Variovorax paradoxus: one gene and its partner. The protein of the gene in region 1 interacts with the protein of each later gene in a pairwise test. Links are inferred from orthologs where the notes say so. Each region holds a gene or a part of one and is shown in the gene's direction. Other genes may lie near its edges.

Region 1 (6,478 bases):
GATGCCCTTCGAGACCAGGAAGGCCTTGACGGCTTCGGCGCGGCGCACCGACAGACGCTGGTTGTAGGAGTCAGAACCGATCGAGTCGGTGTGACCCACGGCAATGATCACTTCCAGGTTGACGTCACGGATCTTCGAAACCAGATCGGTCAGCTTTGCGCGACCTTCAGGCTTGAGAACCGACTTGTCGAAGTCGAAGAATGCGTCAGCAGCGAAGGTAACCTTCGAAGCGGCGACTTGAGGTGCAGGCGTCGGAGTCGGTGCGCCCGGGGTGGGAGCAACTGCAGCCGGAGCAGCAGGAACCAGAGCACCGTCGCAACCGGCGGCGGCAGTAGCCGGCGTCCAGTTGGCATCACGCCAGCACAGTTCGTTCGTGCCGTTCTTCCAAACCAGTTCGCCGGTGCCGTTTTGCCAGTTGTCGATCGTAGGACCGCCATTCGCAGCGGTGACACGGGTCTGCGCGCCGGCGGCAGTGGCGAGCGCAGCGACTGCAAACATCATCGCCACTTTATTCAGTTTCTTCATGGTTCTCCTCTTGGGGAAAAAGCCGCAGCCGCGCTGCGAATCAAGGACGCTTTAAGTGACCACCACCCAAAACGTTGAGGCGATTGTGCCATAGGGTCTTTGGCAAACAGGCTGCAGCGCCCCCCGGAAGCGTAGGACGGAGGCGGAATAGCCGCCTTGTGTTGCGGCGGTACGACACCCCTCACAGCGTAAAATTCCGCCTTCCGCCGCCAGCCTCTCGCTCATGACCTCCTTCGCCAAAGAAACCCTGCCCATCAGTCTTGAAGAGGAAATGCGCAGCAGCTATCTCGATTACGCCATGAGCGTGATCGTGGGCCGAGCGCTTCCCGATGCGCGCGACGGCCTCAAGCCTGTGCACCGGCGCGTGCTGTATGCGATGCACGAGCTCAACAACGACTGGAACCGGGCATATAAGAAGTCCGCCCGTATCGTGGGCGACGTGATCGGCAAGTACCACCCGCACGGGGACCAGTCGGTCTACGACACCATCGTGCGGCTGGCGCAGGACTTTTCCATGCGCCATATGCTGGTGGACGGACAAGGTAACTTCGGCTCGGTCGACGGAGACAATGCGGCCGCAATGCGGTATACGGAAATCCGCCTGGCCAAAATTGCACATGAAATGCTGGCCGATATCGACAAGGAAACGGTCGATTTTCAAGACAATTACGACGGCTCCGAAAAAGAACCCAAGGTTCTGCCGAGCAAACTGCCCAATTTGCTGGTGAATGGCTCCGGCGGTATTGCGGTGGGCATGGCCACCAATATCCCGCCGCACAATCTCAATGAGGTTGTGGACGCCTGCCTGCACATGCTGCGCAATCCGCAGGCCACCATCGACGAGCTGATGGAAATCGTGCCAGCGCCCGACTTTCCCACCGCCGGCATCATTTACGGCATCAACGGCGTCCGGGACGGCTACCGCACCGGCCGGGGCAAGGTGGTGATGCGTGCCAAGTGCCACTTCGAGGACATCGACCGCGGCCAGCGCCAGGCGATCATCGTCGACGAGCTTCCCTACCAGGTCAACAAGAAGACGCTGCAGGAGCGCATGGCCGAGCTGGTGCACGAGAAGAAGATCGAAGGCATCAGCCACATCCAGGACGAGTCCGACAAGTCGGGCATGCGCCTCGTGATCGAGCTCAAGCGCGGCGAAGTGCCCGAGGTGGTGCTCAACAACCTCTACAAGCAGACGCAGCTGCAGGACACCTTCGGCATCAACATGGTGGCGCTGGTCGACGGCCAGCCCAAGCTGTGCAACCTGAAGGACCTGATCGAGGTCTTCCTGCAGCACCGCCGCGAAGTGGTGACGCGCCGCACGGTCTTCACCCTGCGCAAGGCCCGCGAGCGCGGCCACGTGCTCGAAGGCCTGGCGGTGGCGCTGGCCAATATCGACGAGTTCATCCGCATCATCCGCGAGTCGCCCACTCCGCCTGTTGCCAAGGCCGAGCTCATGACCCGCAGCTGGGACAGCAAGCTGGTGCGCGAAATGCTCACCCGTTCGCGCGCCGACGGCGGGGTGGTCAACGCCGACGACTACCGGCCTGAAGGCCTGGAGCGCGAGTTCGGCATGGGTTCAGACGGCCTCTACCGCCTTTCGGAAACCCAGGCGCAAGAAATCCTGCAGATGCGCCTGCAACGCCTCACCGGCCTCGAGCAGGACAAGATCGTTGCCGAATACAAGGAGGTCATGGCCGAGATCGACGACCTGCTCGACATCCTGGCCAAGCCCGAGCGCGTCTCGGTCATCATTGGCGAAGAGCTCGGCACCATCAAGCAGGAGTTCGGCCAGTCGAAGCTCGGCGCACGCCGCAGCCTGGTCGAGCACAGCGCCTACGACCTCTCGACCGAAGACCTGATCACACCCACCGACATGGTGGTCACGCTTTCGCACAGCGGCTACATCAAGAGCCAGCCGCTGAACGAATACCGTGCACAAAAGCGCGGCGGCCGCGGCAAGCAAGCCACCGTGACCAAGGAAGACGACTGGATCGACCAGCTCTTCATTGCCAACACGCACGACTACATCCTGTGCTTCTCCAACCGCGGCCGGCTGTACTGGCTGAAGGTGTGGGAAGTGCCGGCGGGCTCCCGCGGGTCGCGCGGCCGGCCCATCGTCAACATGTTCCCGCTGCAGGAAGGCGAGAAGATCAACGTGGCGCTCGCGCTCACCGGCGAGAAGCGCAACTTTCCGGCCGACCAGTATGTGTTCATGGCAACCTCGATGGGCACGGTCAAGAAGACCACGCTCGACGAATTCAACAACCCCCGCAAGGGCGGCATCATTGCCGTGAACCTCGACGAGGGCGACTACCTCATCGGCGCGGCGCTTACCGACGGCAAGCACGACGTGATGCTGTTCAGCGACGGCGGCAAGGCCGTGCGCTTCGACGAAGAAGACGTGCGTCCGCTGGGCCGCAATGCGCGCGGCGTGCGCGGCATGTCGCTCGACCCGGGGCAAGGCGTCATCGCCATGCTGGTGGCCGAGGACGAGCAGCAAAGCGTGCTCACGGCCACAGAAAATGGTTACGGAAAGCGTACAAGCATTACCGAGTACACGCGTCATGGCCGCGGAACCAAAGGCATGATTGCGATTCAACAGAGTGAGCGCAACGGCAAGGTCGTTGCCGCCACCCTCGTGCATGCGGACGATGAGATCATGCTCATCACCGACAAGGGCGTGCTTGTGCGCACCCGGGTTGCCGAGATTCGTGAACTAGGTCGCGCAACGCAAGGCGTCACGCTGATCGGGCTCGACGAAGGCGCCAAACTAAGCGGGCTACAGCGTATCGTCGAGAACGACGCCAACGGCGAGATCGAGCCGGGCGCAGACGATACTTCCACATCTTCAACGGAGAACCCTCAGTGAAAAAATTCAAGCTCGCACTTCTGACTGTCGCCCTGGCTGGCAGCTCGATGGCCGCCATGGCCCAGGACAAAGCTGCGCTCATCAAGCAGTTCATCGACGTGCAGCGCCCCGGCATCGAATCGCTGGCGCGCGGCCTGGTCGAACAGTCGAGCTCCCCGATTGCCCAGGCCGGCTCGCAGTACCTGCAAACGCAGGTACCCGAAGCCAAGCGCGAATCGGCCGCCAAGGCTGCCGACGCCGAGCTCAAGAAGTATTTCGACGACGCCTACCCGATCGTGCGCGACAAGGCCGTGCAGCTGGCACCGGTTGCCCTGACCCCGCTGCTCGAGCAGAACTTCACCGAAGACGAACTCAAGCAGCTCTTGGCCTGGATCAATTCGCCGCTCAGCAAGAAGTACCAGGACCTCAATCCCAAGATGCAGACCGCGCTGACCGAAAAGCTCGTGACCGAAACGCGCGCCACCATCGAACCGAAGATGCGCGCGCTCGACGAAAACGTGGCCAAGGCACTCGGTGCACCCACCGGCGGCCAGCAAGGCGGCGCTCCCGCCAAGGCCCCGGCCAAGGCTCCCGCCAAGAAGTGACGTGACTCAGCAGCAGCCCCAGCCAGTCGGCACGCGTCCATTCAATTTTTCCGCAGGTCCGGCCGCCATGCCGGAGGCGGTGCTTCAACGCGCCGCCTCCGAAATGCTCGACTGGCAGGGCAGCGGAATGAGCGTGATGGAAATGAGCCATCGCGGCAAGGAGTTCGGCGCAATCTGCAACCAGGCCGAAGCCGACATCCGCGCGCTGCTGGCTGTGCCCGAGCATTTCCACATCCTGTTCATGCAGGGTGGCGGGCTGGGCGAAAACGCCATCGTGCCGATGAACCTGTCGCGCGGCAAAACCGCCGACTTCGTCATCACCGGCAGCTGGAGCATCAAGTCCCAGAAAGAAGCGCAGCGTTATTGCACTGCGCACGTCGCCGCAAGCAACGCCGGCGACCATCACACCAGGCTGCCAGATCCTTCGAGCTGGCAACTGAGCCAAGATGCCTCGTACGTGCACCTGTGCACCAACGAGACCATCAACGGCATCGAATTCCAGCAACTGCCCGACCTCGCGGCCCTTGGCAGCACCGCGCCATTGGTCATCGACTTCTCGTCGCACGTGGCTTCGCGCAGCGTCGATTGGAGCCGCGTGGGCCTTGCATTCGGCGGTGCGCAAAAGAACCTGGGGCCGGCCGGCCTCACGCTCGTGATCGTGCGCGACGACCTGCTCGGCCATGCGCTCGAAATCTGCCCGAGCGCGTTCAACTACAAGATCGTGGCCGACAACAAGTCCATGTACAACACCCCGCCGACGTGGGGCATCTACATGGCCGGGCTCACGTTCCAGTGGCTGCTGCAGCAGACCGAAGGCGCGCTCACCGGCGTGGCCGCCATCGAGCAGCGCAACATCGCGAAGGCGAACCTGCTGTACGGGTTCATCGACGCCTCTTCGTTCTATGTGAACAAGATCGACCCGAGCTGCCGCTCGCGCATGAACGTGCCTTTCTTCCTCGCCGACGAAAGCCGCAACGATGCGTTCCTGGCCGGCGCCCGGGAAGCCGGCCTGCTGCAGCTCAAGGGCCACAAGTCGGTCGGCGGCATGCGCGCGAGCATCTACAACGCCATGCCGCTGGAAGGCGTACAGGCACTTGTGAGCTACATGCGAGAATTCGAGCGATCGCATGCCTAGGCGCATGCCCAGCTGCTCGCACCGATGACCGCCTCCGCTCCAACACCGCCCTCTTCTCCCGACAACTCCGAAAGCCTTGCCGGTCTGCGCGTGCAGATCGATTCGCTCGACCAGCAACTGCTCAGCCTGCTCAATGAGCGGGCCCACGTGGCAGAGCTGGTCGGCGAGGTCAAGAAGCGCGAAGGCACGCCGTTTTTCCGCCCCGATCGCGTGGCGCAAGTCATCGAGAAGATGCAAAAGAGCAATGCAGGCCCGCTCAAGGACCTGCATGTGGCGGCCATCTGGCGCGAGATCATGTCGGCCTGCCTGGCGCTCGAGTCGCCCCAGCGCGTTGCCGTGCTCGGCCCCGAGGGCACTTTCTGCGAGCAGGCCGCCATCGAATACTTCGGCGGCGCCGCCGACCTCATTTATTGCGCCAGCTTCGACGAGGTGTTTCATGCCACGGCAGCCGGCAGCGCCCAATATGGCGTGGTGGGCGTCGAAAATTCGACCGAAGGCGTGGTCACGCGTTCGCTCGATCTGTTCCTTCATTCGCCCACCCACGTGGTCGGCGAAGTCAGCCTGCTGGTGCGGCACCATCTTTTGCGCAGCAGCAACACGCTCGACGGCGTTGAGGCGGTGCTCGCCCATCCGCAAGCGCTTGCACAGTGCCAGACCTGGCTTTCGAAGCACCTGCCCAACGCCGAGCGGCGCGCTGTTTCAAGCAATGCCGAAGGCGCGCGGCTCGCGGCCACCAACCCGGCCTGGGCCGCGCTGGCCGGCGAACGCGCCGCCACCCGCTTCGGGCTGCACATCGTTGCGCACGCCATCCAGGACGACTCGTACAACCGTACCCGTTTCTCCGTGATCTGCCTGCCGCAAACGCTGGCCATGCCGCCGGCATCGGGGCGCGATTGCACGAGCCTGATCGTTTCCGTGCCCAACCGCCCCGGCGCCGTGCATGACCTGCTGGTCCCGCTGAAGCTCAACAACGTGTCGATGACCCGTTTCGAGTCGCGCCCCGCGCGCACCGGACAGTGGGAGTACTACTTCTACATCGACCTCGACGGCCACCCTTCGCAGCCCAACGTGGCTGCGGCACTGGCAGAGCTCCGCGGCCTCTGCGCGTTCTACAAGGTGCTTGGCGCCTACCCCGTCAAAGCCTGAGCCGGACACGCATCATGTTCGAGCAATTGGGATTGATCGGCTGCGGCCTCATGGGCGGCTCCTTTGCGCTTGCACTCAAGCGCGCAAAGCTTGTGAAACGCGTGGTCGGCTACAGCAAGTCGCCGTCCACCACCGAGCGGGCGCGCCAGCTCGGCGTGATCGACGTGGTGGCGCCCTCCGCGCTGCTCGCGGTTTCGGGTGCAGACCTTGTGCTGCTCG
Region 2 (15,911 bases), 930 kb from region 1 along the record:
CCAACGTGCGCGAGCTCGAAGGCGCGCTGCGCAAGATCCTGGCTTACTCGCGCTTCAACCAGAAAGAAATCTCGATCGCCCTGGCGCGCGAGGCGCTGCGCGACTTGCTGTCGATCCAGAATCGGCAGATCTCGGTCGAAAATATCCAGAAGACGGTGGCCGACTACTACAAGATCAAGGTCGCCGACATGTACAGCAAGAAGCGCCCGGCCAGCATTGCGCGGCCGCGGCAGATCGCGATGTACCTGGCCAAGGAACTCACCCAGAAGAGCCTGCCGGAAATCGGCGAGCTGTTCGGTGGGCGCGATCACACGACGGTGCTGCATGCGGTGCGCAAGATCTCGGGCGAGCGCCAGCAGCTCACCGAACTGAACCAGCAACTCCACGTGCTCGAACAAACGCTCAAGGGCTGACCCCGGATGTCATCAAGAAAGCCACCCGCAACAGCGGAGAATGGCGTCTTACAAGCGGATTCAAAGAGATAAGAGAAGAGGAAGAAGACATGATCGTTTTGAAGGCAACCCAAGACAAAGTCCTCGCCGCGCTGCAATCGGTGGCGGGCATCGTGGAACGGCGCCATACCCTGCCTATCCTGGCCAACGTGCTGATTCGCAAGACCGGCGGCCAGCTGCAGCTCACAACCAGCGACCTCGAGATCCAGATCCGCACCACGGCCGAGCTTGGCGGCGACGAAGGCAACTTCACCACCACCATCGGCGCGCGCAAGCTCATCGACATCCTGCGCACCATGCCGGCCGACCAGACCGTGAGCCTCGAATCGAGCGCGAGCAAGCTGGTGCTCAAGGGCGGCAAGAGCCGCTTCACGCTGCAGTCGCTGCCGGCCGAAGACTTTCCGCTGGTGCAAGAGGCCGCCAATTTCGGCCCCGTGTTCAGCGTGCCGCAAAAGACGCTGAAGGACCTGCTCTCGCAAGTCTCCTTTGCCATGGCCGTGCACGACATCCGCTACTACCTCAACGGCATCCTGTTCGTGGCCGAAGGCAAGCAGCTGAGCCTGGTGGCCACCGACGGCCACCGCCTGGCGTTTTCGTCGGCCACGCTCGACGTCGAAGTGCCGCGCCAGGAAGTGATTCTTCCGCGCAAGACCGTGCTCGAAATGCAGCGCCTGCTGTCTGACGCCGAAGGCGCCATCGAGATGCAGTTTGCGAACAACCAGGCCAAGTTCAGCTTTGGCGGCATGGAGTTCGTTACCAAGCTGGTCGAGGGCAAGTTCCCCGACTACAACCGCGTGATTCCCAAGAACCACAAGAACAGCGTCACGCTCGGCCGCGCCCCTTTGCTGGCCAGCCTGCAGCGCACCGCCATTCTGACCAGCGAAAAGTTCAAGGGCGTGCGCCTGAACATCGAGCCCGGCACGCTGCGCATTGCATCGAACAACGCCGAGCAGGAAGAAGCACAGGACGAGCTCGACATCGACTACGGCGGCGACGCCATCGAGATCGGCTTCAACGTAACCTACCTGATCGACGCCCTCGCCAATATGGGCCAGGACATGGTCAAGCTGGACCTGGCCGACTCCAACAGTTCCGCCCTTTTGACCATCCCCGAGAACGCATCCTTCAAATATGTCGTGATGCCGATGCGGATCTAGAAGACAGAAAACACAGCGCCTTGCGCAGACAGCCCGCGGCCCTCCGCGGGTTTGCGCTTTCAAGAGGCAGGAAAAGCAGGCCGCCAAGGCCCGAAAAATCCCGTGAATGCCGTGAGAGATAGAGGAATATCCGAATGAGTGCAGAAGAAAACAAGCCCGAAGTGCCCCACACCGAACCGGTCTACACGCCCGAGATCGAGAGTGCGGTGCCGATCGAGATCACGCCCGCCGACACCAGCTACGGCGAAGGCTCGATCACGATCCTCGAAGGGCTCGAGGCGGTGCGCAAGCGCCCCGGCATGTACATCGGCGACACCTCCGACGGCACGGGTCTGCACCACCTGGTGTTCGAAGTGGTCGACAACTCCATCGACGAAGCGCTGGCCGGCCACTGCGACGACATCGTCGTGACCATCCATAGCGACAACTCGATTTCCGTCACCGACAACGGCCGCGGCATTCCCACCGGCGTGAAGATGGACGACAAGCACGAGCCCAAGCGCTCGGCTGCCGAAATTGCGCTGACCGAGCTGCACGCCGGCGGCAAGTTCAACCAGAACAGCTACAAGGTGTCGGGCGGCCTGCACGGCGTGGGCGTGAGCTGCGTGAACGCGCTGAGCGTGATGTTGCGCCTGGTAGTGCGCCGCGAGGGCAAGATCCACGAACTCGAATTCAGCCGTGGCTTCGTGCAGAACCGCTTGCTCGAAACCGTGAACGGTTTCGAAGTCTCGCCCATGAAGATCATCGGCGACACGGACAAGCGCGGCACCGAGGTGCACTTTCTGCCCGACACGGAAATCTTCAAGGAGAACAACGATTTCCACTACGAAATCCTCTCCAAGCGCCTGCGCGAGCTGAGCTTTCTGAACAACGGCGTGCGCATCCGCCTGAAGGACGAGCGCACCGGCAAGGAAGACGACTTCTCGGGCGCCGGCGGCGTGCGCGGCTTTGTCGAATTCATCAACAAGGGCAAGACCGTCCTGCATCCGAACTCGTTCTATGCAGCGGGCGAAAAGCCGGCCGACACCTACGGCGGCATTCCCGGCACGCACATCGGCGTTGAAGTGGCCATGCAGTGGAACAGCGGCTACAACGAGCAGGTGCTGTGCTTCACCAACAACATTCCGCAGCGTGACGGCGGCACCCACCTCACGGGCCTGCGTGCCGCGATGACCCGCGTCATCAACAAGTACATCGAAGAAAACGAGCTGGCCAAGAAGGCCAAGGTCGAAGTCACCGGCGACGACATGCGCGAAGGCCTGTGCTGCGTGCTGAGCGTGAAAGTGCCCGAGCCCAAGTTCTCCAGCCAGACCAAGGACAAGCTGGTGTCCAGCGAAGTGCGCGCGCCGGTCGAAGACATCGTCGGACGCCTGCTCACCGATTACCTGCAAGAGCGCCCGAGCGACGCGAAGATCATCTGCGGCAAGATCATCGAGGCCGCCCGCGCCCGCGAAGCCGCGCGCAAGGCCCGCGAAATGACGCGCCGCAAGGGCGTGCTCGACGGCATGGGCCTGCCCGGCAAGCTGGCCGACTGCCAGGAAAAGGACCCGGCGCTGTGCGAGGTCTACCTGGTGGAGGGCGACTCCGCCGGCGGCTCCGCCAAGCAGGGCCGCGACCGTAAGTTCCAGGCCATCCTGCCGCTACGCGGCAAGATTCTGAACGTGGAAAAAGCGCGCTACGAGAAGCTGCTCACCAGCAACGAAATTCTCACCATGATCACGGCGCTGGGCACCGGTATCGGCCGCGCCGGCGCCACCACCGCGGGCGGCGGGGCGGACGACTTCAACGTTGCCAAGCTGCGCTACCACCGCATCATCATCATGACCGACGCCGACGTTGACGGCGCGCACATCCGCACGCTGCTGCTCACGTTCTTCTACCGGCAGATGCCCGAGCTGGTCGAGCGCGGCCACATCTACATTGCCCAGCCGCCGCTCTACAAGGTGAAGGTCGGCAAGGAAGAGCAATACCTGAAGGACGGCCCCGCGCTGGACGCCTTCCTGCTCAAGGTGGCCCTGAAGGACGCGAGCATCGAGACCGGCGGCCCCAACTCGACCACCCTGAGTGGCGACACTCTGGCCGAGCTCGCGCGCAAGCACCAGCTGGCCGAAGCCGTGATTGCGCGCCTGCGCAACTTCATGGACGCCGAAGCGCTACGCGCCATTGCCGACGGCGTGGCGCTCGACCTGGACACCACGCCCGCGGCCGAAGCCTCGGCCGTGGCGCTGCAAGCCAAGCTGCGCGAACTCAACACCACCGGCGTGCCCGCCGAAGTGAGCAGCGAGTTCGACGCCCGCACCGACAAGCCGCTGCTGCGCATCAGCCGCCGCCACCACGGCAACATCAAGAGCAGCGTGCTCACGCAAGACTTCGTGCACGGCGCCGACTACGCTGCGCTCGCCGAAGCCGCCAACACCTTCCGCAACCTGCTGAGCAGCGAGGGCGCCATCGTCCGCCGCGGCGAAGGCGAGCGCGCCAAGGAAGAAAAGGTGGCCGACTTCCGCATCGCGATGAAGTGGCTCATCGGCCAAGCCGAAAACGCCACCTCGCGCCAGCGCTACAAGGGCCTGGGCGAAATGAACCCCGCACAGCTGTGGGAAACCACCATGGACCCGACCGTGCGCCGCCTGCTGCGCGTGCAGATCGACGACGCGATCGAAGCCGACCGCGTGTTCACGATGCTGATGGGCGACGAAGTGGAGCCGCGCCGCGAGTTCATCGAGCAGAACGCGCTGCGGGCTGCGAATATCGACGTGTAGCAAGCACGGCAGCTAAGTCGCCGCCGCGAACAGCTGCTGTAAAAACGATAAAGCGCCCAGCGATGCTGGGCGCTTTTTTTATTCCAAGCCCAACTGTGGCTTGGATTTCTTCGGGACCTCTACCGAGGATTGGGAGCTACTGCCCCTGCCCCCAGAATATCCACCACCACACGCCCATCCGCTTACAGGCAGGCCATCAGGCGCGCCGAGCGCGGCACGCCTGTTCTGGATTCACGGCTTCAAGCCGGGAGACGAGCAATGAAGCTGCGCATGTACCGAATGAACTCTGCCGGCTCTTCCTGAAACGGCCAGTGTCCGCTATTGGCGAAATACTTCAGCGCGGCGCCCGGAATGTTCTTTGCCAGCTTTTCGTCATCGCCAAAACGCCAGATATCACCCGAGCCATAGTTAACCGACGTGGGAACATTGATGGACGACAACCGCGAAACAAAGTTGTAGTCGGCCAGAAGCTGGTTGCCGCGATTGAACGCCGCGCCTGAGTAAATTGTCCTTTGATCGACGTCTGCGATAACCCCGGGCGGCGGGGTTGCATTGTTGTAATACAAAGGCGCGCCGGCGGTCCATTTTTTACGAAGATCCTCATCGCTCGCGACTGGAGCTGTCAGCAATTGGCCCAGGGCTGCTTGCTGGTCAGGCGTTCCGCCGACCGGATTGCGCTGAACGAAAGATGCGGTGTCTGCCGCCGTGCACGACAACACCAGCCCCGAAAGGCGATCAGGAAACCGCAACGCGAAATCTAGCGCAACAAAACCACCGAACGAGTGGCCGACAAGAACGAACTTGTCGATGCCGAGCGCCTTGGTCAATGCGTTGCAATCCGCGCTCATGCGCTCGAGGGTCAGCTCGTCATAGCTGGCCGGGCGGTCCGATTTGCCTTGTCCCAACTGGTCGTAGCAAACGATGCGGGCGTGGTCGGCAAGCGGATCGATGAAAGGGCGGAAGTATTGGTGATCCAGGCCCAGGCCGCCGTGCATGAAGACGATTGGAACCCCCTTGCCGGAGCTCACGTGGTAAAGGTTTTTTCCGTTCACGGAAGCGAACCCCGAAGTCTCGGCTTTGGGAGCAGGCGAAGGAGCGATGGGCCAGACGGCATTGCCGCCCTCGCCACTTCCTCCTCCGCCGCAGCCGGCGAGGGTCAAGACTGAAAAAATGGACCCGGCTGCATTGAAATTACGTCGGCTGATCGTCACCAGAAAACCTCCCCGGAGCGGGCCGACAAACGATATTTGTGGCCGACTCTTGACTGTCTCGGAAAGCCACAAAAAAAGCGGCGCGAAGGGCGTAATAAATTAGCCCTGCGCGAGTCTAGATTCGCTTTGCCGCCGCTTATGTGAACCCGCGATCCGGGGTGTTTTTTTGAGCGAGATCGAGATATCTTTCACGATCCAAGCTCGGGGGAATTGCTGGAAGAAAACGCCTGAACGTCTAATTCAAGTAAATACTTGACATTGATTTAATTCGATGACTGACGCCAGCAAAATTTACCGCGAATTGATGTGACGGTTCCGGTTACGGCATACGCATCGCGCGCCTGCCGCCAATGCCGCCCTGCAACACGCGGGCGACGCGCGCCAGCCCGCCGGTCCCGCTGGCCGCTCGGCCAACCAGTGCGCCGCCTGCAGCGCCCGCCAGCACGCGGCGCACGAGCGACCGGCTGCGCCCGGCCGTCAGCAGCAGCAGAACGCCCGCGCCCAGAACGGCGAGGTGCTCACCCGGAAAGTCCGGCCGCTGGGCGTCCATCTTCTTGACTGCCTCGATCCTGGATCCGATGTTCATTGGAAGCTCCTTTTCTGTACGAACTTCTTCATATCAAGCGAGGCAATGCACCGGTGTAGGCGCCGGTCACGTGCAACGTGCCGAATCGGGCGTACGGCACCGCTCTCAGGGTTTTCACATAGAGGAAGACCAAAAACGGCCGGGCGGCCCGTCATACAGGCGTCACAAGCTATTAAAACAATAGCGTTCAATACTTTCGCGAGGATCGTTCCTCGTAAACGCTATATCTAGCCCGACTCTTGCTAAGCAAAATCCTCGACGGATTCACGTCACCCATGATCGAGGACATCGAAGCAATGAACCTTTTGCGTCTCCGGCAGCCGATGGCTGCGTTGGTATTGGGCGGCACAGCAGCATTCTTGGGGGCCATGGCCACATCGGCCCATGCGTTCTCGAACCCGCCCATACAGATGGCGCAAGGCGTCGAATACATGTGCGGGGGCACGAGCAAGGCCGAGGCGTCGTTCATGCAGATGGTGTCGCCGCGGTGGGCGGCGACCATCGAGTTCGGCATCAACGACAGCACGCAAAAGAGCAATTTCCCGGTGCGGGCCGCGGTTCAGGTGCGCGAAAAGTACACGGGCCGCCCCGTGATGGAGGCGCAGTCGAACGGCCCCTACATGCTGGCCCGGCTCGATCCCGGCGCATACGACGTGAACGTGACGCTCGGCGGCCTGACGATCACGCAGACACTGACCGTGATTGCCGGCGTGCCGGCCCGCGCGGTCTTCATGTGGCCTTCGAACTTCGACATGGCGTCGGTGCTGCCGCCCGCGCCGCAAACGCAGGCATTCGCGCAGACATCCGCCGCCCGCTGAACCCCGCTTTCCCCCGGTTCAGGCTGCGGGGACGACGGGGCCGGTCTTTCCTCTTTTCTTGTTAAGCCTTGCCTAAGGCCCGCGCCGCACAGTGGCGTCGTGGCTCTTTGCCACGCAGACAAGGAAGAAAGGATTTCAGACCATGACCTCCCTGATTTCATCTCGCCGGCGGCCCCTTGCGGCCGCCGCGCTGTGCGGCGCCGTTCTTCTTGCGGCGCTTTCTCCGGCGCACGCGGCGGTCAACCCGCCCATCTACATGACGCACGGCATCGAGTACATGAGCGGCGGCATCGGCAGCGACGAGGCCCAGCTGATGGAAACCGTGGCGCCACGCTGGCCGGCCACCTTCGAATTTGCCATCAAGGACCACAAGGGCGCCGAGTTCGCGGCCGACGTTCACGTGACGGTGCGCAACAGCAAGGGCGCCGCGCTGATCGACAACGTGGTGTCGGGCGGCCCGTTCATGGTGGCCCGGCTCGACCCCGGGACTTACGAAGTGGAGGCTCGCTTGCTTGGAAACACGCTCAAGCAAACGCTGCACGTCTTGCCGGGTACGCCCGCAAAGGTGGCATTCGTGTGGCCAGCCGGCACCGACATGGCATCTGCCGGCACGCGCCCGGTGCAGTAGCGCGCGTGTGCGGCCGGTACCCTTGCCGCTGAGCCGTGCGGTTCGGCGCATGTATCGCCGGCAACGCCTGCTATCTGGATACCCGACGCTATAGAAAAAATAGCGGCCTGTGGCCGAGCGGCCGTCTTGAATGCGCGGCATGCGCCTTGCACATGTTGCGTCCCGGGCAGTGCCCGTTCCCATTGCCCCCATGCCGATACGTCCCCTGAGCGTCCTCACCGCGCTACTGCATGTCTACATAGCGCTGCGCCTGGTGCCGGCGCTGGCCATGCTCACGCCCGCCTGGCCGCTGCCGCTTGCCGCGCTCGCCGTTTCGGCTTTCACGATTCCGCTGCCGTTCGTTTCGCGCCGCTCGGAGCGCAGCGCTTCGCTGAAAGAGGCGCTCAAATGGACCGGGCTGATCAGCATGGGCTGGTTCTCCTCGATGTTCGTGCTGACGCTGCTGCGCGACGTGGGCCTGTTGCTCACCTGGCTTGCGAGCGCGGTGGCCGGCCTGCAGGTGTCCTGGAGCGCGGTGCTGCCGTGGAGCGCAATGGCCGTTCCGGTGGTGGCCACACTGGCATCGCTGGTGGGTTTTCTCAATGCCCGCCGCACCGCGGCCGTCAAGCGTGTGGAGGTTCCCATCCAGGGACTGCCTTCCGCGCTCGAGGGCTTCACGATTGCGCAGCTCAGCGACATCCACGTTGGGCCGACGATCCGGAGCGACTACATCCAGCGCATCGTCGACGCCGTGAACCGCCTCGGCGCCGACGCCATCGCGATCACCGGCGACCTGGTGGACGGCACCGTGGCCGAGTTGCGCGAGCACATTGCACCCCTGGCCGGCCTTCGCGCGCGGCACGGCACCTTCGTGGTCACGGGCAACCACGAGTACTACGCCGGCGCCCACGCGTGGATCGACGAACTGCGCCGGCTCGGGCTGAAGGTGCTGCTCAACGAGCACGTGGTGTTGCAGACGCGCAATGTGCGCGGTGCGCAGAACGACGAAGAACTGTTCGAAAGCCAGCTGGTGCTTGCCGGGGTGACCGACTTCACCGCCGGCCATTTCGATGCCGCGCATGAAAGCGATCCGCATCTTGCGCTGCACGACGCGCCGCCGCTGGTGCACACGCGCGTGCTGCTGGCCCACCAGCCGCGCAGTGCGCCGCTCGCGGCCCGGGCCGGCTACCAGCTGCAGCTGTCGGGCCACACGCATGGCGGGCAGTTCTTCCCGTGGAACTTGTTCGTGCCGATGCAGCAGCCCTTTACCGCCGGCCTGCACCGGCTGCAGGACATGTGGATCTACGTGAGCCGCGGCACCGGCTACTGGGGGCCGCCCAAGCGATTTGGCGCACCTTCCGAAATCACCCTGGTCACGCTGGTTCCGGCGCGCGGCTGACGCTGCTTTTCCCGGTCAGGTCAGGCGCGCTGCTCCGCCAGGCGGCGGGCGTTGGAGGTAGCCGCTGCGTGGATCGGCTTGAGCCCTTCGCGCGCAATGCGGACCGCCGTGCCCGAGAGCTGGCCGGCGGTGCTGACCGCGCGGGTGGTGGCCTTGACGAACGCATCGCCCCGCACCGCCGCCTGCGCGGGCGTGATGCTGCCGGCCATCGACAGAAAAGCCCCGGCGCTCAGAAACCATTGCTGCAGCACGCGGCTCGTGAGCGAGACATGGCTGCTGTGCCATTGCCTGGCCATCGCAGCGCCCGCTTCACCCGCGGCAGCGAGCTTTTCATCGCCCATGAGCTGGAACTCCGCAAGGTCCGCCGGGCTGGGCGTGAGCCCCGCCTTGGCCATGCGCTCGGTGCGCATCTGGATTACCGAGCCCGAGGACAGCAGCATCTCGTGGGTCTTCAGGGCCATGTCGGCCCACAGCATCAGCGGGCTGGCCAAACGGGCGGCAGAGGTAAGAGACGACATGGGCGAGGGCCGATCTATGAGGATGAATGAACACCACTATAGGCCCGCGAGCGCCCGGATTGCTGCACTGCAACAAAATCAACTCTGCAGGAATGTTGAACAAGTCCTACTTTGCGATATGGCAATAGCCTCGGCTTGAGGCGCGAAACGGGGCGGAAAGTAATTATTTCCGTCCTTTCCATCATTTGCTTTCAAAAACCACATCATGAAAGTACCTCCTTCCGCGTCCCTCGGGGCTGCGGTGTTCGCAGGCATTCTTGGCCTGCTGGGCACCGAAGCTCATGCGTTCGAAGACAGCGCACGCGGCTTCTACTTCGAGGGCGGCCGTGCACCGCACGGCGACAAAGGGGCCACCAATTCGGCCACGGTAGGGGTAACGTTGCCCTGGTCTCTGCGCCAGCCGGTGCATGAAGGCGCACTGACTTCCTATTGGGACCTGTTCATCAGCCAGTGGCATGCGCCGGCGCTTGGCAGCGGTTCGCGCAACTACACGCAAATTGGTGCCATCTACACCTGGCGCTACCGCTTCGGCGCCGGCAGCTCCCCGTGGTTCGCCGAAGGCGGCGTGGGCGGCACGGTGATGGACCACCTCTACAACACGCCGGACCGCACCTTCAGCACCGCATTCCAGTTCACCGAAGTGCTGGGCGTGGGACGCAGTTTTGGCGAGAACGGGAAGCACGAGCTCACGTTGCGCGTGCAGCATTTTTCGAACGCGGGCATCAAGAAGCCGAACCCGGGCGAAAACTTTGTCCGGCTGCGCTACACGTATCACTTCTAGCCGCCCGCTCGGCGCGGCCTGGCGCGCCTGCGCCGGGTGCGCAGCTCGGTGACAAAGTAGGCCACGGTGGCCACCGCCAGCGGCAAGAGGTAATACAGCCCGCGGTAGACCAGCAGCACGCCCAGCAGCTTGCCTTGCGGCACCTGGTGCGAGAGCAGGGCGATGAACACCGCTTCCAGTACGCCAAGGCCCGCCGGCACGTGCGTGACCACGCCCGCCACCGCGGCCACCAGCAGCACTGCGAGCACCTGGTGGAAAGCCACCTCGCCCTGCAGCAGCACCCAGATCACGCCGCCGATCAGCGACCAGTTCAGGCACGACATGGCCAGCTGGAGCAGCGCCATGCGCAGCGCCGGCACCTTGAAGAAAAAGCGCCGTACGCGAAACACGCGCCCGCTGGCAAACGCGCACAGCACAAGATAGGCCGCCGCCAGCAGCAGCAGCACCGCGCCAAGAATCCGCAGGCCGCCGTTGTCGATCTTCCATTCCTCGGGCAAGTCCATCGGCCAGAAGCAGAAGGCCGCGCCCGCCACCACCAGGTAGCCGAGCCAGTTGGTGAGCATGCTGAAGCCGAGCACGCGGGTGATGGTCTCGTTCGAAAGCCCCAGGCGCGAATACAGCCGATACCGGAACGCCACGCCACCCACCAGCGAGCCGAGGTTCAGGTTGAAGGCATAGCTGATGAAGGTCACCCCCATCACGCTTGCCGCGCGCAGCTTGTGGCGGGTGAGGTACCGGCCCAGCAGGTCGTAGGTGCTGTAGGTTGCAAAGCTGCCGGCGGCAAGCGCGCCCGCCAGCAGCAGCGTGGAGGCGGGCAGCGAGCGCATCGCGTCGAACACCTCCTGCCAATCGATGGCGCGCGCCTGGTTCACGAGCAGCCATGCAATAAGGCCGAAGAAGCCCCACAGCGCGATGCGGCGCATCCAAGGCCACCAGGGGCGGTGCGCAATGCTCATGGTGCTCATCATGGAAAAGCCGCCGTGCGGTTTGCAGCCGTAGTCGCCCTGTGAGCGGCTTGCCGGTTCATGCGGCTTCCGTGGTCTGGGTGGCGCCGTTCTCGCCGGCTTTTTCTCGCTGCTCGCGCTTTTCGGCAAGGTCGGTGGCTTCGGCCAGCGTCAGCCGCGGCACCTGGCGCGGCAACCAGCCCAGCCATGACGGATACCAGCGCAGGAAGTGAAAGATGAAGAAGCTGCGCACCAGCCGCCAGCCGCTCCATTCGCTGGCCAGGTCGTCCTCGCCAATCACCTTGCAGCTCTCGCGCATCAACGTGTCCATGCGCTGCCACAGCAGCTGGTTGAACGCCTTGTCGCGCGCGATCACGTTGGCTTCGAGGTTGAGCGAAAGGCTCAGCGGATCGAGGTTGCTCGAGCCCACCGTGGTCCAGTCGTCGTCGATCAGCGCAATCTTCGCGTGCAGCGGACGGTCGCAGTATTCGAAGATGCGCACGCCCGAATGCAGCAGGTGGTGATAGAGCATGCTCGCAGCCGTCTTGACGATCGGCATGTCGGGCTCGCCCTGCAGGATCAGCCGTACGTCCACGCCGCGGCGCGCGGCGCGCCGCAGCTCCTTGATGAGCCGGTAGCCCGGAAAGAAATACGCATTGGCAATCACGATGCGCCGTCGCGCGGCGCGAATCGCGGCCAGGTACTGGCGCTCGATGTCGTTGGTATGGCGGCGGTTGTCGCGCGTGACGAACATCGCCTCGACTTGGCCCACGGATTCCCGCGCGACCGGCGGCGCCTGCTTGAGGCGGCGCCGGAACCAGCGCGGCCCCTTGTCCCCGAGCGCAATGGCACGCAGCACAAACTGGTGAATCTGCGCCACGATGGGCCCGCGCAGCTCGACCGAGTAGTCCTGCTTGGCCTTGGGCCCGAAGTCGAGCAGGTGGTCGGCCGAATAATTGATGCCGCCCACAAAGGCCAGCTCACCGTCGATCACCACGATCTTGCGGTGCATGCGGCGGAACACATTCAGCCGCTGGCCCAGGATGCGCTTGCCCGGATCGAACACGCGCATCTTCACGCCGGCCGAGCTCAGCTCTTCGATGTACTCCCGCGAGAGATCGGGCGAACCGAATCCGTCGACCAGCACGTCGACCTTCACGCCGCGCTGGGCCGCCGCCCGCATGGCGGCATGCAGCGCCATGCCCACCTTGTCCTCGAAGAGGATGAAGGTCTCGACGATCACCTCGCGCTTGGCTTGGCGAATGGCGTCGAACACGCGCGGAAAAAACTCCTCGCCGTTCTCGAGCAACGAGATGCTGTTGCCACCGACCCAGCGGGCTCTCTGGTCCATGTCGGCCGCCATCTTCAAAGGTCGATGTTCGCCACCAGCGGCGCATGGTCCGACAGGTGCGACCAGGGCTTGCGCGGCAGTACCACCGGCGCATGCACCCCGGCGTTGCGAACATAGATGCGGTCGAGCGACAGCAGCGGAAAGCGCGACGGAAAAGTCTTGGCAGCCGAGCCGTTCGCACTGACGAACACCTCGCGCAAGGCGGCGCCTTCTTCGAGCACCCGGTGGGCGCGGCCGCGCCAGTCGTTGAAGTCGCCCGCGACGATCAGCGGCGCATCGGCCGGCACTTCGTCGCGCACGATATGGCAAAGCAGCTCCAGCTGCTGCTGCCGGTGCGCTTCTGCCAATCCCAGGTGGGCGCAGATCGCATGCACGTCGACGGGGCGGCCGGGCAGGCGGATCACGCAGTGCAGCAGCCCGCGCTTTTCGGGGCCGGCCACCGACACGTCGTGGTTGCGGTAATGCACGATCGGAAATTTGGAAAGCACCGCGTTGCCGTGATGCCCCCGCGGGTACACGGCATTGCGCCCGTAGGCGAACTGGGGCCACATGGTGTCGGCCAGAAATTCGTAGTGCGGCGCCTCGGGCCAGTTGTTCACCTTGCGCGAATGGCGCGAATGGGTGCCCAGCACTTCCTGCAGGAACACCACGTCGGCGCCCACGGTGCGCACCGCATCCCGCAGTTCCGGAAGAATGAACTTGCGGTTGAGTGCAGTGAAGCCCTTGTGGGTGTTCACGGTCATCACCTTGATCGAGGTCGGCGAAGCGGCGGCGAGTGGAATCGGTGAGGAAGACATCGGTCTTGCCGTTGTACGTTGCCGCGCCGTCCGCGCCTGTAGGAACGCGCCACCTTATTCACAGGCTTTGCCGCCGGCCTTCGCGGCAGGGGCGCGAGTTCCTACAGGCAGGCCTGCCTCACCCCGACACCTGCGCCATTGCGGGCCTCCTACGGTGATTTCAGGACCCAGAAAAAGGTCCAGGTCCATAGGTCCGTCTTTCCACTTCGTTCATCCGTCGAGACAAGCAAAGGAACACACCATGAAGCACGCAATCTTTCGCGCCACGGCGCTGGCCGGCCTGATGGCCATGGCCGGCACCGCGATGGCGCAGGCCACCTCGATACCCGCCCAGCCCGACCCGGCCGTGGGCGGCCAGGCCAGCACGCAGACGCCCTCCGGCGTGCCCAACCCGCCGCAGCGGCCCGATGCGAGCATGCCCAATTCGCGCGAGGCCGTGAAGGCCGAGGCCCGCGCCCACAACCGCAACAACGCCAACAACCCGGTGCCCAAGGGTGAAGCCAGCACCACGGTCAACGCGCAGCCCAATGCCATGCCGCGGCCCACGGGCGAAATGTCGCGTGCCGAGGTGAGCCAGCAAGCCCGCAAGACCAAGCCCCAGTTCGGCCAGAAGGGCGAACGGCCGGACGTGCCGACGAACCCGACTGAAAAGACGGGTACACCGCAATAAAGCACTGCGTGTACGAAAAAAGCCCGCCGATGCGCATGCATGGCGGGCTTTTTGATGCATGCGCCTTTTCAGGCGCTGCGTTCAGTCACTCGTGCTCAGCTCTTGGCGGGCGCTGCCGAGTGGTCGGGGCCATGGCCGCCGCGGTGGCCACGATGGCCGTGCATGCCGGCATGCACCGTTTCCGCGTCGAAGGTCTTCTGTTGCTCGGGCGTCAGCGTGGCGTAGAAGGTCTTGGTGGCTTCGGCGCGCTTCGCGAACCTTGCGCTGCGCTCGGCCTGGCGGGCCTGCATGCGTTCCAGGCGCTCCGGCGTGGTGAGCTTGGCAAATTCCGCGCGGTCCATGCGCTGCGGGCGGGCACCGGCCGGCGGCTGGGTGGCCGACGTGAAGCTGGTCCATGCGCCTTCCTGGGCGGAGGTCAGCTTGAGCTTTTCCTTCAGCGCAGCCAGGCGCTTGGCGCGATGCTCTTGCATGCGTTCCATGCGCTGGGCCGGATCCATGCGCTTGTGCTGCGCCTTGGGCGCGGCAGCGTCTGCTTGCGCAACGGCCGCAGGGGGCGTGGAAGACGTGGCGGGCGCAGCCGGAGCCTGCGCAAAGGCACCCGAAGAGGCGAGGGCGGCCGAACCGAGAAGGCTGGCCCAGACAATGCGTTGGCGAAGAGAGATCATGAAAAGTGCTTCCTTTCGAAGAAGCCTGCCGCCAATGGGCAGCAGGTGAAGCGAAGTGTGGAAGACCTCTGTATCTCCCCGGTGAGCCGGAAGTGAGCGTGCGTAAAGAATCATGAACCGCGTGGGCCCTGCGCCCCCGCAGCGTGACTTATTTGGGCCTCGCGGGCTTCAATCCACGATCGGGCGACTGCAGCTTGCCCGTGCGCATCTCGCCGACCGCAAGCGCCACGGCGCGCGCCACGTTGCGCACCTCTTCCTGCACGTCCTCATCGGCGTCCAGCGTCTCGTGGCTGGTGGCATAGGGTTCGTAGTAGCCGATGTAGCGGTCGAGGCGCGCCTGCGGGCCGGCATCGATGAGGCCCATCCAGTCGAGCCAGTCCGACAGGTTCCGGCGCACGCTTTCCGCGCCTGCCACGTCGCCGTGCACCACCACGCCATAGACGCGGCCATCGAGATGCTTGGGATAGCCCCAGCCCTCGAGTTCGAGCGCCTTGGCTTCTTCGGGCTTCTTGCCGTGGGTGCTGGTGGGATCGGGGTTGCCGCCGTCGGCGCACACCAGGCGGTCGATCATGAGCTTGAGCGGGCTGGCAGCCTGGTACCAATGCGTGGGCGTGAACAGGATCACGCCGTGCGCGGCCACCCAGCGTTCGTAGATCTCGTTCATCCAGTCGCCGGTCTGGCGCATCGAGTGGTTGGGGTAGCAGCTGCAGGGCCAGTGGCACAGCGGCATGGCGGTGGAAGCGCAGCCTTTGCAAGGATGGATATGGCGCCCGTATTCGGAGGTGAGCAGGCTGAGGTCGAGCACGTCGGCCTCGATGCCGCAGCCCTCGAGCACTTCGCGCGCAAGCTGCACCAGCCGCCATGTCTTCGAAATTTCACCGGGACAGGTGCCGTCGTTGCGCGGCGATCCATTCACCAGCAGCACGCGCGACCGCGTCTGCGGGCTGCGCCACGCAGCCTGGGCTGCATCGATGCGCGCCTTGGCTTCGAGCCAGTCGACGGACAGGTCGTAGTCCGGATCGGCATAGCCCGGGCCGGCTTTGCGCGTGACGGGCGCCTTGCGGCCCTCCTGGTAGGCCTCCCACGCAACAAGCTCGATGCGCTGCAATGCCTCCTTCTCGGCCTCGAAGGCTGGGTCGAGAAACGGCTGCATGAAGCGCTCATGAAACTGCTCGCGCTTCAACGTGTCGGGAGCC

What was found.
Region 2: the proteins of gyrA (region 1) and gyrB interact in binary tests that used the Escherichia coli proteins (3 or more experiments, as listed by UniProt). The link is inferred for Variovorax paradoxus from one-to-one orthologs.

The regions. Positions count from the first base shown.
Region 1 is NZ_CP123990.1:1,109,291-1,115,768, reverse strand. The notes cover bases 441-3,594. They hold gyrA (DNA gyrase subunit A), read left to right. Parts: upstream 441-748; coding sequence 749-3,394; downstream 3,395-3,594. Other genes in these bases: QHG62_RS05315 (DUF2059 domain-containing protein), read left to right, coding at 3,391-3,594; ompA (outer membrane protein OmpA), read right to left, coding at 441-525. Outside these bases: more of ompA, read right to left, coding at 1-440; more of QHG62_RS05315, read left to right, coding at 3,595-3,978; serC (3-phosphoserine/phosphohydroxythreonine transaminase), read left to right, coding at 3,980-5,113; pheA (prephenate dehydratase), read left to right, coding at 5,138-6,259; QHG62_RS05300 (prephenate dehydrogenase), read left to right, coding at 6,274-6,478. UniProt on the Escherichia coli protein: A type II topoisomerase that negatively supercoils closed circular double-stranded (ds) DNA in an ATP-dependent manner to maintain chromosomes in an underwound state.
Region 2 is NZ_CP123990.1:179,204-195,114, forward strand. The notes cover bases 1,420-4,568. They hold gyrB (DNA topoisomerase (ATP-hydrolyzing) subunit B), read left to right. Parts: upstream 1,420-1,743; coding sequence 1,744-4,368; downstream 4,369-4,568. Other genes in these bases: dnaN (DNA polymerase III subunit beta), read left to right, coding at 1,420-1,609. Outside these bases: chromosomal replication initiator protein DnaA, read left to right, coding at 1-413; more of dnaN, read left to right, coding at 503-1,419; QHG62_RS00835 (alpha/beta fold hydrolase), read right to left, coding at 4,608-5,579; QHG62_RS00840 (hypothetical protein), read right to left, coding at 5,899-6,165; QHG62_RS00845 (hypothetical protein), read left to right, coding at 6,462-6,983; QHG62_RS00850 (hypothetical protein), read left to right, coding at 7,126-7,611; QHG62_RS00855 (metallophosphoesterase), read left to right, coding at 7,742-8,989; QHG62_RS00860 (polyhydroxyalkanoate granule-associated phasin), read right to left, coding at 9,010-9,507; QHG62_RS00865 (acyloxyacyl hydrolase), read left to right, coding at 9,713-10,288; QHG62_RS00870 (lysylphosphatidylglycerol synthase domain-containing protein), read right to left, coding at 10,285-11,253; cardiolipin synthase ClsB, read right to left, coding at 11,312-12,583; QHG62_RS00880 (endonuclease/exonuclease/phosphatase family protein), read right to left, coding at 12,598-13,380; QHG62_RS00885 (serine/threonine protein kinase), read left to right, coding at 13,622-14,050; QHG62_RS00890 (Spy/CpxP family protein refolding chaperone), read right to left, coding at 14,146-14,715; QHG62_RS00895 (flavodoxin family protein), read right to left, coding at 14,864-15,911. UniProt on the Escherichia coli protein: DNA gyrase negatively supercoils closed circular double-stranded DNA in an ATP-dependent manner to maintain chromosomes in an underwound state.